3 regions of the Lactococcus sp. S64 genome follow, and region 2 is predicted to be linked to each of the others. Evidence: riboswitches for the same ligand, from Rfam matches in the RefSeq annotation. Region 2 holds a riboswitch; each other region holds the start of a gene.
What was found. Region 2 has a riboswitch for magnesium ahead of IAE51_RS10200 (FtsW/RodA/SpoVE family cell cycle protein). Riboswitches for the same ligand answer to the same signal wherever they lie in the genome.
Positions count from the first base shown of each region.

Region 1: it holds a riboswitch for magnesium, as region 2 does, so the genes downstream of both, IAE51_RS09000 (ABC transporter permease subunit) here and IAE51_RS10200 (FtsW/RodA/SpoVE family cell cycle protein) in region 2, are expected to answer to the same signal.
Region 3: it holds a riboswitch for magnesium, as region 2 does, so the genes downstream of both, mgtA (magnesium-translocating P-type ATPase) here and IAE51_RS10200 (FtsW/RodA/SpoVE family cell cycle protein) in region 2, are expected to answer to the same signal.

Region 1 covers NZ_JACVUQ010000008.1:6,315-10,103, forward strand. The annotation lists gene IAE51_RS08995 (ABC transporter ATP-binding protein) at 1-56, opposite strand, end outside; gene IAE51_RS09000 (ABC transporter permease subunit) at 74-1,831, opposite strand; M-box (ykoK) riboswitch at 1,888-2,057, opposite strand; gene arcC (carbamate kinase) at 2,177-3,130, opposite strand; gene aguA (agmatine deiminase) at 3,155-3,789, opposite strand, start outside.
Region 2 covers NZ_JACVUQ010000010.1:34,337-38,125, forward strand. The annotation lists gene IAE51_RS10190 (YhgE/Pip domain-containing protein) at 1-714, shown strand, start outside; gene IAE51_RS10195 (metal-sulfur cluster assembly factor) at 900-1,232, shown strand; M-box (ykoK) riboswitch at 1,540-1,701, shown strand; gene IAE51_RS10200 (FtsW/RodA/SpoVE family cell cycle protein) at 2,082-3,281, shown strand; gene IAE51_RS10205 (LCP family protein) at 3,312-3,789, shown strand, end outside.
Region 3 covers NZ_JACVUQ010000001.1:341,560-345,348, reverse strand. The annotation lists gene dltB (D-alanyl-lipoteichoic acid biosynthesis protein DltB) at 1-153, shown strand, start outside; gene dltC (D-alanine--poly(phosphoribitol) ligase subunit DltC) at 196-435, shown strand; gene dltD (D-alanyl-lipoteichoic acid biosynthesis protein DltD) at 425-1,711, shown strand; M-box (ykoK) riboswitch at 1,773-1,933, shown strand; gene mgtA (magnesium-translocating P-type ATPase) at 2,191-3,789, shown strand, end outside.

The DNA.
Region 1 (3,789 bases), on a different contig from region 2:
TCTACTCCATAATCTTTGCAGAGTGAAGTTACTTTTATTAAATTTTTCTTTTCCATTCTTATTTCCTCCCTTTTTAATAATGGAATTTTTCTCTAGCATATTTGTAAAGTGGTTGCCAAACGAATATAATACACAATCCTACTACAGCACACATCGCCAAAGTACCAAGTGCTGATTTATCTTTAATTCCATCATTCACAGCAATATATTGCCCTAAGCCAGTAACATTTATTGTTTCTTTACCCCACTGTAGGCTTTCCGCTGCTATATCTGCATTCCATGCTGCTCCCGCAGCATTTATGATAGCTGTTATCAAGTACGGAAACATTGATGGAATGAGATAGCGAGTCCACCACTTAAACTTGGATAATGGAAAAATTTTTGTGACTTCTTTTATATCATCTGGTATTGCTAAATACCCAGCAATAACATTGAAAAAGTAATACCATTGACAACCAACCATGATTAGCGGCAAAATCCACCACTCAAGTTGCTTATACCCTAAACTAATAAAAATTACTATGAATGGAGTATATACGTTTGAAGGAATCGATCCAACAACTTGTCCAATTGGTTGGATAAAGCTTAAACGTCTTTTGTTACTTGCAACCCAAACCCCAAGAGGTGTAAAAATCGCTGCTGCTATAAGCATTGCTAATACTACCCTCAATGTAGTTAAAAGCATTAAGTGAGGGATTATTGAAAAATCTTCATGAGGTAAGAATCTATAAAGTTTAATAGCAGAGATAACAACCGCATACCCTAAAAGGATATACCAAATGATTGAAATATATTTCTTAACTTTTCCTAGATATTTAAAAATAAGATTTATCCTAAGAATATACCAAACTCTAGGTAACTTAAAAATCCAGAAATCTTTTATTTTTTGAATCCATTTCATTAATATTTTTCCAAAATTAGATGCTTTTACTAAATTGTATACAATTGATTTTGGAGGATTACCTTGAGTTGTTCCTTCATCATAACGATAATAATAAGTAGCTTTAACCAAAGGTTGAAAAACTAAGAAATTTAGTATGACGACATTAATAATTAAAGCAATAACAGCGAAACCACAAGCTTTAAAGTCTGCGCGATCTAATGCAACTTGAATATAAGAGCCAATTCCTGGCAAAATTAAAGTTTCAGACTTAGGGATTGCGACGGTAACCTGTTCACTTGCAACAATGGCAAACCATGCTGCTGACTGAGATATGACAAGATTCCATAGTAGGCCTGGAATTGAATATACAAATTCAAGACGCCAAAATTTTTCCCAAGCACTATATCGAAATTGTGATGTTACTTCTTTCAAATCTTTGGGAACTACTTCCATTATTTGGTAAAGTGACAACATGATGTTCCATGCTTGTCCAGTAAATACTGCAAAAATGGCAAGCGCTTCAGCTCCCATTACATTACCTGGATATAATCCAAGTAAAAATGCAGTAGTGAATGTCATGAAACCTAATAAAGGAACTGATTCTAAGAAATTGACCATCGGCAAAATAATTCTTCTTGCAGTTTTAAACTTAATTGCCAATACACCACAAATAACAGAGAATAAAATTGACCACATCATTCCTACAATCATGCGAAACATTGTTCGCATTGAAAAATACGCAAGGTTTCCAATAGATAAAAAATCGTGCATTTTCTTGACATCATCCACTGAACTTTGAGAAGGTAACGATGAAAGGGGTTGGTTAATAGTTATTTGTGTCACAATAAGAATAAATGCAAACAAACAAATAATACCAATTAAAATAAAATCACCCATAATAGATTTTACTTTTGGTTGTTTTGTATCAAGATATTTTCTTCTTGACATAAAAAGCCTCCTTTTCATATAAAGGGAGGCTCTCAAAATCAATAGATTATTAGTCTATTTAATCACGACATTTGAGTTTTGGCTTTCTGAGACGTAAGAAATGATATTTCTAGTTATCTTGGAAAAGCCTTGATTCGACTAGTCCTGCTTTACCCATTATTGTCTCTCGACAGTTTTGAGCGATAACCTATGTTCTTCAGAGTAACCTCACCTAATATGATTAGTTTTTATTTACTACAAAAAAAGTATAGCACTAGCTATACTTTTTGTCAAATTAAAACGGGTAACCTACTTAAATTCTTTTTATTTCAAATTTTAAATAAATTATTTTGAAAAATACTTTTTTTAAACTAAATCGGGTACAATCCGTGTTCCTGCCCCACTTTTAACAAAGTTTTCCACATTTTCAAGTGAAGTAATCGTGGCTTGCTTACCAGTATTTTCGACAAAAGCGACAGCTGCTGCCACTTTTGGTTTCATAGAACCTGCCGCAAAATAACCTTCCTCTAGATATTGACGCATTTCGCTAACTGGTACAACTCCTAACGCTTTTTGGTTGGGTTTACCAAAATTTAAAAAGACATCACCGACAGAGGTAAAAATAACTAGTTCATCAGCATCAACAAGTTCTGCTAATTTTGCTGCCGAAAAATCTTTGTCAATTACCGCTTCAACTCCTTGATATCCCTTATTTTTTTCAATAACAGGAATTCCTCCGCCACCAGATACTGTAACCAAAGCTGATGATTCTAACAATGGTTTAATTGCGTTAGCTTCAACAATTTTGAGAGGTAAAGGTGAAGGAACTACTCTTCGGTAACCTCGTCCAGAATCCTCAATCAATTTCCAATCAGGATATTGAGTCTGAATATTTTTAGCCTCTTCTTGGCTATAAAAAGGTCCAATAGGTTTTGTCGGATTTTTAAAAGCCTCATCATTAGCATCAACTACTGTTCTTGTCACTACAGAAACAAATGGAACATCAGACATTCCATTATTAGCAAGAGCTTCTGTAAAAGCTTGTGCCATCCAATAACCGATTTGCCCTTGAGTCATAGCAACAGCTGTATCAAGTGGCATTGCCGGATTTTTAACTGAATTACTTTCAAGTTGTTGCAAAAGTAAATTACCAACTTGGGGGCCATTTCCATGAGTGACGACCATTTCAACATCATTGTCTTTTATTAAAGGCATTAATTGTTCGGCAGTCTTATTAAGTGCCATAGATTGTGCTTGCGCTGTAGGGTCGCTAGTTAAAATAGCATTCCCCCCTAGAGCAACTACAATACGTTTTGCCATTTTCTGTTAAATCCTCTCTACTCCTTATTTGGCTTTAGGTTGTTGTTGAGTAATACAATGGATATTTCCTCCACCATAAACTACTTCAACAGTGTTCACGCCAACTATTTCGCGGTCTGGAAACATCTCTTGAACTTGTTTTAATGCTAGAGCATCATTTTCATCACCGTATTGTGGTACGATAACTCCTTTGTTTGTAATCAAGAAATTCATATATGAAGCAATACAAATATCTCCGTCTTCACGTGGCATTGTTCCTTCAACTGTATCAATTCTAAATTGTTTTTTAATCGTTACATTTTTAGCTGGACAAGTCAATTTATGAACTTTGAGTTGACGTCCTTTAGCATCTGTCATTTGGCTCAAGCGTTTATAGGCATCTTGTGCTGCTTCATAAAAAGGTGACTTCTCATCCTCAGTATAAATGCATGCAACTTCCCCTGGTGCTACGAAGCAAGCAACATCATCCACGTGACCATTTGTTTCTTCTGGGTCAATTCCATCCCCAAGCCAAAGAATTTTTTCAGCATTCAAATGTTCTTTAAGTTTATTTTCAATGTCCTCTTTGCTCATGTGAGGATTGCGTCCTTCAGATAAAAGGCACATTTCAGTAGTCAAAACTGTTCCTTGACCGTCAACATGGAACGAACCTCCTTCAA
Region 2 (3,789 bases):
AGTGGTTTGGGAACGCTAAATACAGGGGCTAATAACTTGTCAACAGCGTTAACCAAAGCAGATGATACTCTCTCAGCAACTAATAATTCTAATGAAAATGCTAAAAAAGTAGCTGCACCGTTGAAACTTAAACATACTGACCATGACAATGTACCAGAAAATGGTGCAGGAATGACACCATACATGATTAATGTTGCTCTCTTTATTGGTGCCCTTGCGACAAATGTTGTGATTGGAATTGGTTTCTCAGGTGAAAAATGGAAATCTGGTCGCGAATTTATGTTGGCGAAAATTGGTACAAATGGTTTGGTAGCACTTTTACAAGGAATCATCGTCTGGGGAGCAGTTGCTCTTCTTGGATTGAGACCAAATCATTTGTGGGAAATGTTGTTGTCAGTACTTTTAATCAGCTTCGCTTACATGGCAATCAATACTTTCTTCTTAACGGCTCTAGGTAAGATTGGTGAATTCCTTATGATTGTAGTCTTAGTTCTACAACTGGCGACGAGTGCAGGAACTTACCCCTTACAACTTGCGCCTAAAATATATCAAGTCATCAGTCCTTGGTTACCAATGACTTATGGTTTAAAAATGTTACGCGAAACCATTGGTTTGAATGGAGCAATTTTACCAGAAGCAATCCTATTTGTGGTTATTATCGCTCTCTTTACTTTCATGTTGAGTTTCTTCAAGAAATTCTCACGTTTTGCATAAAATAAATTACTGACAGAAAATTTTATGAATAAATTTTTTCTGTCAGTAATTTTTTATCTAGAAATTTTAAAATAAATTTGGTAAAATAAAGCTGTAAAAAGAATTTGACAATTTGGATTTGTCCTAGAAAGCACATTCGTTCAACTTTTAAAGTTTTGCTTTTTATGACAGCCTAAGGAGATAAAATGGCAGATAAATACACAGAAGAGCAAGTGAATGAAATCAAGGACAAAATTCTCTCTGCCCTTGAAAACGTCATTGACCCAGAGCTTGGGATTGATATTATCAACCTCGGATTAGTTTATGAAATTAGCTTTGAAGATAACGGATTTACAGAAATTAAAATGACATTGACAACAATGGGTTGCCCTTTGGCGGACCTTTTGACTGAACAAATTCATGATGCTTTGAAAGCAGTGCCAGAAGTTGGTGAAATCAAGGTGAACTTGGTTTGGTATCCAGCATGGACAGTTGATAAAATGAGTCGTTATGCCCGTATTGCTTTAGGAATTCGATAAATATAATAAAAAACTCCTTAGTCAGCATTGACTAGGGAGTTTTTTTATTTATTAACGAAATTCATTATTCAATTATAAGCTTTTTGTCTGTATATTTTAATCTTTGGTATTTTATTTTAAAAAATAATATTTTTTTCTTAGTTCTAATTTCTAAAAACTTAGTCATAACAAGAGGTTTAAACCAATAAAAAAACATTTAATTTAGGTAATACATTTGTTATTTGACTAAAAGTATAGGTCGTGTTATAATTTTTTTGCTTAGGAAATATTTTGAAAATTTAATTTAAGCAATTTTGGTTAGAGATTTTCTAACCATCGGTAGGTGAGGCTACCACAGGGATACGGGTTGCTGCCGCAGAGTCGTGGAGACACGATGAGAGGGCCAACAGTTCACGTCGAAAAAAGAAGGCGTGAAATAGTGCAACAACATCGCCCTGCGGAGCTAAAGCTTGAACGATACTGGGTACTTTAGTTCACTTGATAGTGTATCTTTTTGAAATCATACCTTGTCTACGTTCAACCGGCGTAGGCAATTTTTTTATAAAAAAGGAGGTGGTGAAAATGGAAGCACAGAATAACAGTGGCTCAGACCCTGGGAGCTATAGGAAGAAAGATAGCATAAAAATGGACAAGCATTTTTATCACTTCAATCTAATCTAGTTCTCTGAGTTAGAGCTGTACAATCAAAATCTACTATAAATCAGAAATTGAGGTACAAGCCGATGACAAAAATATTAATTCATACAACAATAAAAAATAAGAAAATAAGAAAGAAAAAGTTATTCATTGATTTGCAACTAGAAATACTCTTGTCGTTCATTTGGAAAATTAACGAAGGGGGATTCATTTATGGAAAAAAAAATTACAAAAAATAGTTTTTTAGATTTATCTATTTTGATTCCTTATTTGATTCTTTCAGCTGTTGGCTTACTCATGGTGTTTTCAGCAACTGTCCCCTATCAAATTAACCGAGGACTATCTCCTTATCGATTGGCAATTTCTCAAGGAGTCTTTATAATTATAAGTTTTGTGGCTTTAATTATTATTTATCGAGTAAAATTAAGAATTATAAAAAATGAAAAGATTTTAAAAATAATTTTTCTAATTATTATCTTGCTGATGATTTATTCAAGGGTGGGTCCTAATACATCAGCGAATGGAGCGCATGGATGGATTCCCTTACCAGGGATTGGAACTATTCAGCCGGTTGAATTTGCAAAACTTTTTACAGTTTGGTTTCTTGCTTCTATCTTTTCTAACAGACAAGAAGAGATTGAGAAAAATGATATTCAAGCAATTTTTAAGGGTAACAATCTCATAAAAAAAGTTGTAGGGGGGTGGCGATTTCCGATTATCTTACTAATGATAGTGGAACTCAGTATGCCTAATTTAGGAAATACAGCAATTATTGGGCTCTTAGCCTTGATAATGATTGGTGCAAGTGGAATTTCTTGGCGATGGTTTTCAGGTTATGGGAAGATGTTGCTTACGATTAGTCTTAGTTTTTTGCTCTTTCTTTTTATCAGTGGAGGCGATTTGATTCCAGGATCTTATATTAATGCTCGATTTAAAGCATTCGTTAATCCTTTTACTGACTTGGCTTCTTCGGGTCATCAACTTGCTAATTCATATTATGCGATTGTAGATGGTGGCTGGTTTGGAAGAGGACTGGGGAATTCGATTGAAAAACAAGGATTTTTGCCTGAAGCTCATACAGATTTTATATTTTCAGTAATAGTAGAAGAATTGGGAATCATTGGTGGAATTATAATCCTAGCTGTCATTTTTTTCATGATTACCCGAATGCTTTTGGTGGGGATGCGGGCAAAAGATCCATTTAATTCAATGATTTCAATTGGTTGTTCATCTTTTTTGTTGATACAAGTTTTTGTCAATTTAGGTGGAGCAATTGGTTTGGTTCCAGAAACAGGTGTCACCTTTCCCTTTTTATCACAAGGTGGATCATCATTTTTAATTTCAACTTTGGCAGTAGGACTGGTTTTGAATAGCTCGGCTGACGAAAAATTAAAGAGTTTAAGTAAGTTATAATTTTTAATAAAAGAAAGAAGTATTCTTGATATGAAAAGAAAAGAAATTAGACAAAAGAAAAAAATAAAAAGGTCTAAAAAAGTATATTTTGTTCGTTTTATGTCCCTTTTTGTTATTTTAGTCGTGGCAGTTAGTGCGGTTATCTATGTTCAAGCAGAGAAAACATTAACGAAAACTCATGTAAATACAAAAATAAAAAGTTCTAGTATATCTGCAAAAAAACCACTAACTATCTTGCTCATGGGAGTGGATACTGGTGATAATAGTCGGGGGGGTGCAGATTCATGGAATGGAAATTCAGATTCTCAAATTATTTTAACATTGAATCCTCGGACAAAAACAACCACTATTATTTCAGTGGAACGAGATACGATGACGAATATTGAAGATGCATCTGAAAAAATTCAATCTACTCAAAAAATGAATGCTGCTTATCCTTTAGGATTTAATAATGGTGGGTTATCATCTGCTGTCACTTATGCCATGAAAACCATTGGTAATCAAGTAG
Region 3 (3,789 bases), on a different contig from region 2:
AACTGGAAAATTCCAGATAATAAATGGACAAGTGCTATAAGTATTTTCATTACATTTAATCTAGTATTTATCAGTTTCCTTATTTTCTCAGGAATACCAAATCATATCATTATGCACTGCATAGATCCACATTTCCCACTTCCTAACTTCTAAAAGGCGTTAGGCATATCATAAAAAAACATTAGGAGAAACAAAATGAAAGAACAAATTTTTGATATTATCGAAACCGTATCAGGCACAGACGAATTCCGTGAAGACTTAGACATGGATTTATTTGAAGAAGGAATTCTTGATTCAATGAGAGCCATTATGCTCATTGTTGAATTAGAAGGCGCTTTTGATATCAGTCTTCCACCATCAGAAATGGACCGTGAAGATTGGAATACAGCAAATAAAATAGCAGCACGCGTTCAGGAAAAAAAGGATGAAAATTAAAATTTTTAGAGCCATTGGCCCATTAATTGCAGCTTTAGCCCTTGTTGGCTTACTGATATTTCTCCCAATAAATGTTGGTATGAAATACTCAAAAGACCAACTTGTTAAATTTGCTCAATCACCACTAAATACTCCAAGCTTTACAGGCTATTCAATTAAAAAACAAGCCTATTCAGACCCCGAGTTTTTACCAGTTCTTGGTTCATCAGAAATGGAACATGTGGATTCTTTTCACCCAAGTGCCTATTTCAAAAAATACAATTCTGGTTTTACGCCATTCTTAGTAGGACAACCAGGAACAACTACTTTAACCCACTTTTTCTACATGAACTCTGTGGCAAATGAGTTAAAAAATCGTAAAATTGTTTTTGTCATTAGTCCACAATGGTTTTCAAAACAAGGAATTGTTGAAAGTGAATTGAAAAACTTTGTATCCAAAGGTGAGATTTACGGTTGGTTAAAAGAAGCAAACCCTAAAGCAGATACCACCACCCAACTTGCAAAACATTTATTAAGATTTAGATCGCTTAAATCTGAAGAGACGATTTATAATTCTCTAGAACGTCTAGCAGATAAAAAACCACTGACCGCTCTACAAAAAATGACTGTGGCGACCAATCTTCAGTTTTGGCGAAAAGAAGATTTACTCTTCTCAAGTGTTTCACAATTCACAGCACAACCTCTTGGACTTACACCAAAAATTAATAAGTTTGCTAAAGAATTACCCAATGATCCAACCTCTGAAAACTTAGAAAAATTGGCAGTTGACCAAGGAAAAGATAGTTCAAATAACAATCCTTTCCAAATCAATAATAAAGTTTGGGATAAGAAAATAAAATCTAAATATAAACATCTAGAAAATTACAAAAAACATGTTTCCTATTTAGAAAGTCCAGAGTATCAAGATTTCCAACAGCTCTTAAATGTGTTTGCCAAAAATAATAATGATGTTTTATTTGTTATTCAACCAGTAAACGGCTCATGGTCATCTTACACTGGAGTATCAAAAGCAACACTCGAAAATTTCAGCTCTAAAATTAAAACACAATTGCGCAGTCAAGGCTTTTATCAAATTGCTGACTTAACAGATATGTATAACACGCCTTATGCCTCTGGTGATACTGTTCACTTTGGTACTAAAGGTTGGTTAGCCACAGACAAAGCGATTGAAAAATTCATGAAGACACCAAGCAAGGTCAACTATCATATTGATAATTCGTTATTTTTATCAAAAGATTGGGCAATGAATGGTGCAACAGAGTCTATAGTAAATTAAAAATAAAAAAGATTGACAAAAAAGAATATGTCAGTTATAATAATAAAGGTTATGTCTATGACATAATCGTCGGTAGGTGAGGCTACCGCAGGGATACGGGTTGCTGCCGCAGAGTCGTGGAGACACGATGAGAGGGCTAACAGTTCACGTCGACAAACAAGGCGTGAAATAGTGCAACAACATTGCCCTGCGGAGCTAAAGCTTGAACGATAGCTTGTAACTGATTCGCTCTATAGTAGTGGTATCTTTTTTGGAATTATTCCCTTGCCTACGTTTAAGTTTTGTAGGCAAGGTTTTTTTATATTTAAAAAGGAGGTGAAAACGGAAATGGAATCCCAGAGTATTAATAGTCCCGAGCCTGATAGGCCGCAGATAATTAACGTGATAAGAGCAGCTTTCCGTTTTTATCACCTTCTTTAAAGTGCCTAACGTTTGGGACTGTACACACAAAAATATTATAGAATATGAGGTACAGACCAATGAAAAAAATTAGAAAAACACTCGAAAACACAAAAAGAGCTACAACATTTGTAGATAACAATGAAATAAATGCAAGATTAGAATTTGCAAAAACTTCTACAAAAGAGGAGCTATTTCAAAAATTTAAAACATCAAATAAAGGATTAAGTGAAGAACAAGTAGAAATCTCTCGTGAACAATATGGAGATAATACGATTACGCGTGGTAAAAAAACTTCACTTATTAAACGGCTTTATCAAGCGTTCATCAATCCTTTTACCATTATATTGTTTGTCTTAGCATTAGTTTCAGCTTTTACGGATATTATCTTAGCAGCTCCTGGTGAGAAAAATCCCCAAGGACTCATTATCATTACTACAATGGTTTTAATCTCAGGAATTCTGCGTTTCGTTCAAGAGACTAGAAGTGGAAATGCTGCTGAGAATCTCTTAAAAATGATTACGACGACGACAAACGTTCATAGATTAGAATCAGGAAGTCAAGAGATTCCTATTGAAGAAGTTCTCGTAGGCGATATTATCCATCTATCAGCTGGAGACATGGTTCCAGCAGACCTTAGGATTATTCAAGCAAAAGACTTATTTATCAGCCAAGCCTCTTTAACTGGTGAAAGCGAACCAGTAGAAAAACTAGATTTAGCTACTGATGAAAAAGATGATTCAATCACAGAGTCAGTAAACCTAGCCTTCATGGGTTCAAATGTCATTTCTGGTAGTGCTTATGGAGTTGTAATTGCAACTGGAGATGCGACCATTTTTGGTGAAATGGCAAAAAGTGTAACCGAAGACTCAACTAAAACAACTTTTGAAAAAGGCGTTAACTCAGTTTCATGGGTCCTTATTCGCTTTATGTTAGTTATGGTTCCATTTGTCTTATTGATCAATGGTTTCACTAAAGGTGATTGGATGGAAGCTGCACTATTTGCTTTAGCAGTTGCTGTTGGTTTAACACCAGAAATGTTACCAATGATTGTGACAACTTGCCTAGCAAAAGGTGCAGTCACAATGTCAAAAGAAAAAACAATCATCAAGAACCTAAATTCTATTCAAAATCTAGGGTCAATGAATATTCTCTGCACTGATAAAACTGGAACATTAACACAAGACAAAGTAGTATTAATGCGTCATTTAGATATTCATGGGCAAGAAAATATTCGAGTATTAAGACATGGATTTTTGAATAGTTACTACCAAACTGGTTTAAAGAATTTAATGGATTTGGCAATTATCGAAGGAGCCGAAGCCAAGCAAGATAAAAATCCTGAACTGGGTGGTCTAAGTAGTAAATATACAAAAGTTGATGAAATTCCTTTTGATTTTGAAAGACGTCGGATGAGTGTCGTAGTAAAAAGCAATACTAATGGAGCGACTTCAAAAACTCAAATGATTACTAAAGGTGCAGCTGAAGAAATGTTAGACATCTGTACTTTAGTCGAAGATAAGGGAAATGTTGTTCATTTAACTCCTGAACTCAGAGCATACATTCTGAAAAAAGTTGATGAACTTAACGAAGAAGGAATGCGCGTGATTTTAGTCGCTCAAAAAACAAATCCTTCACCAGTAGATACATTCTCGGTTCAAGATGAATCTGAAATGGTG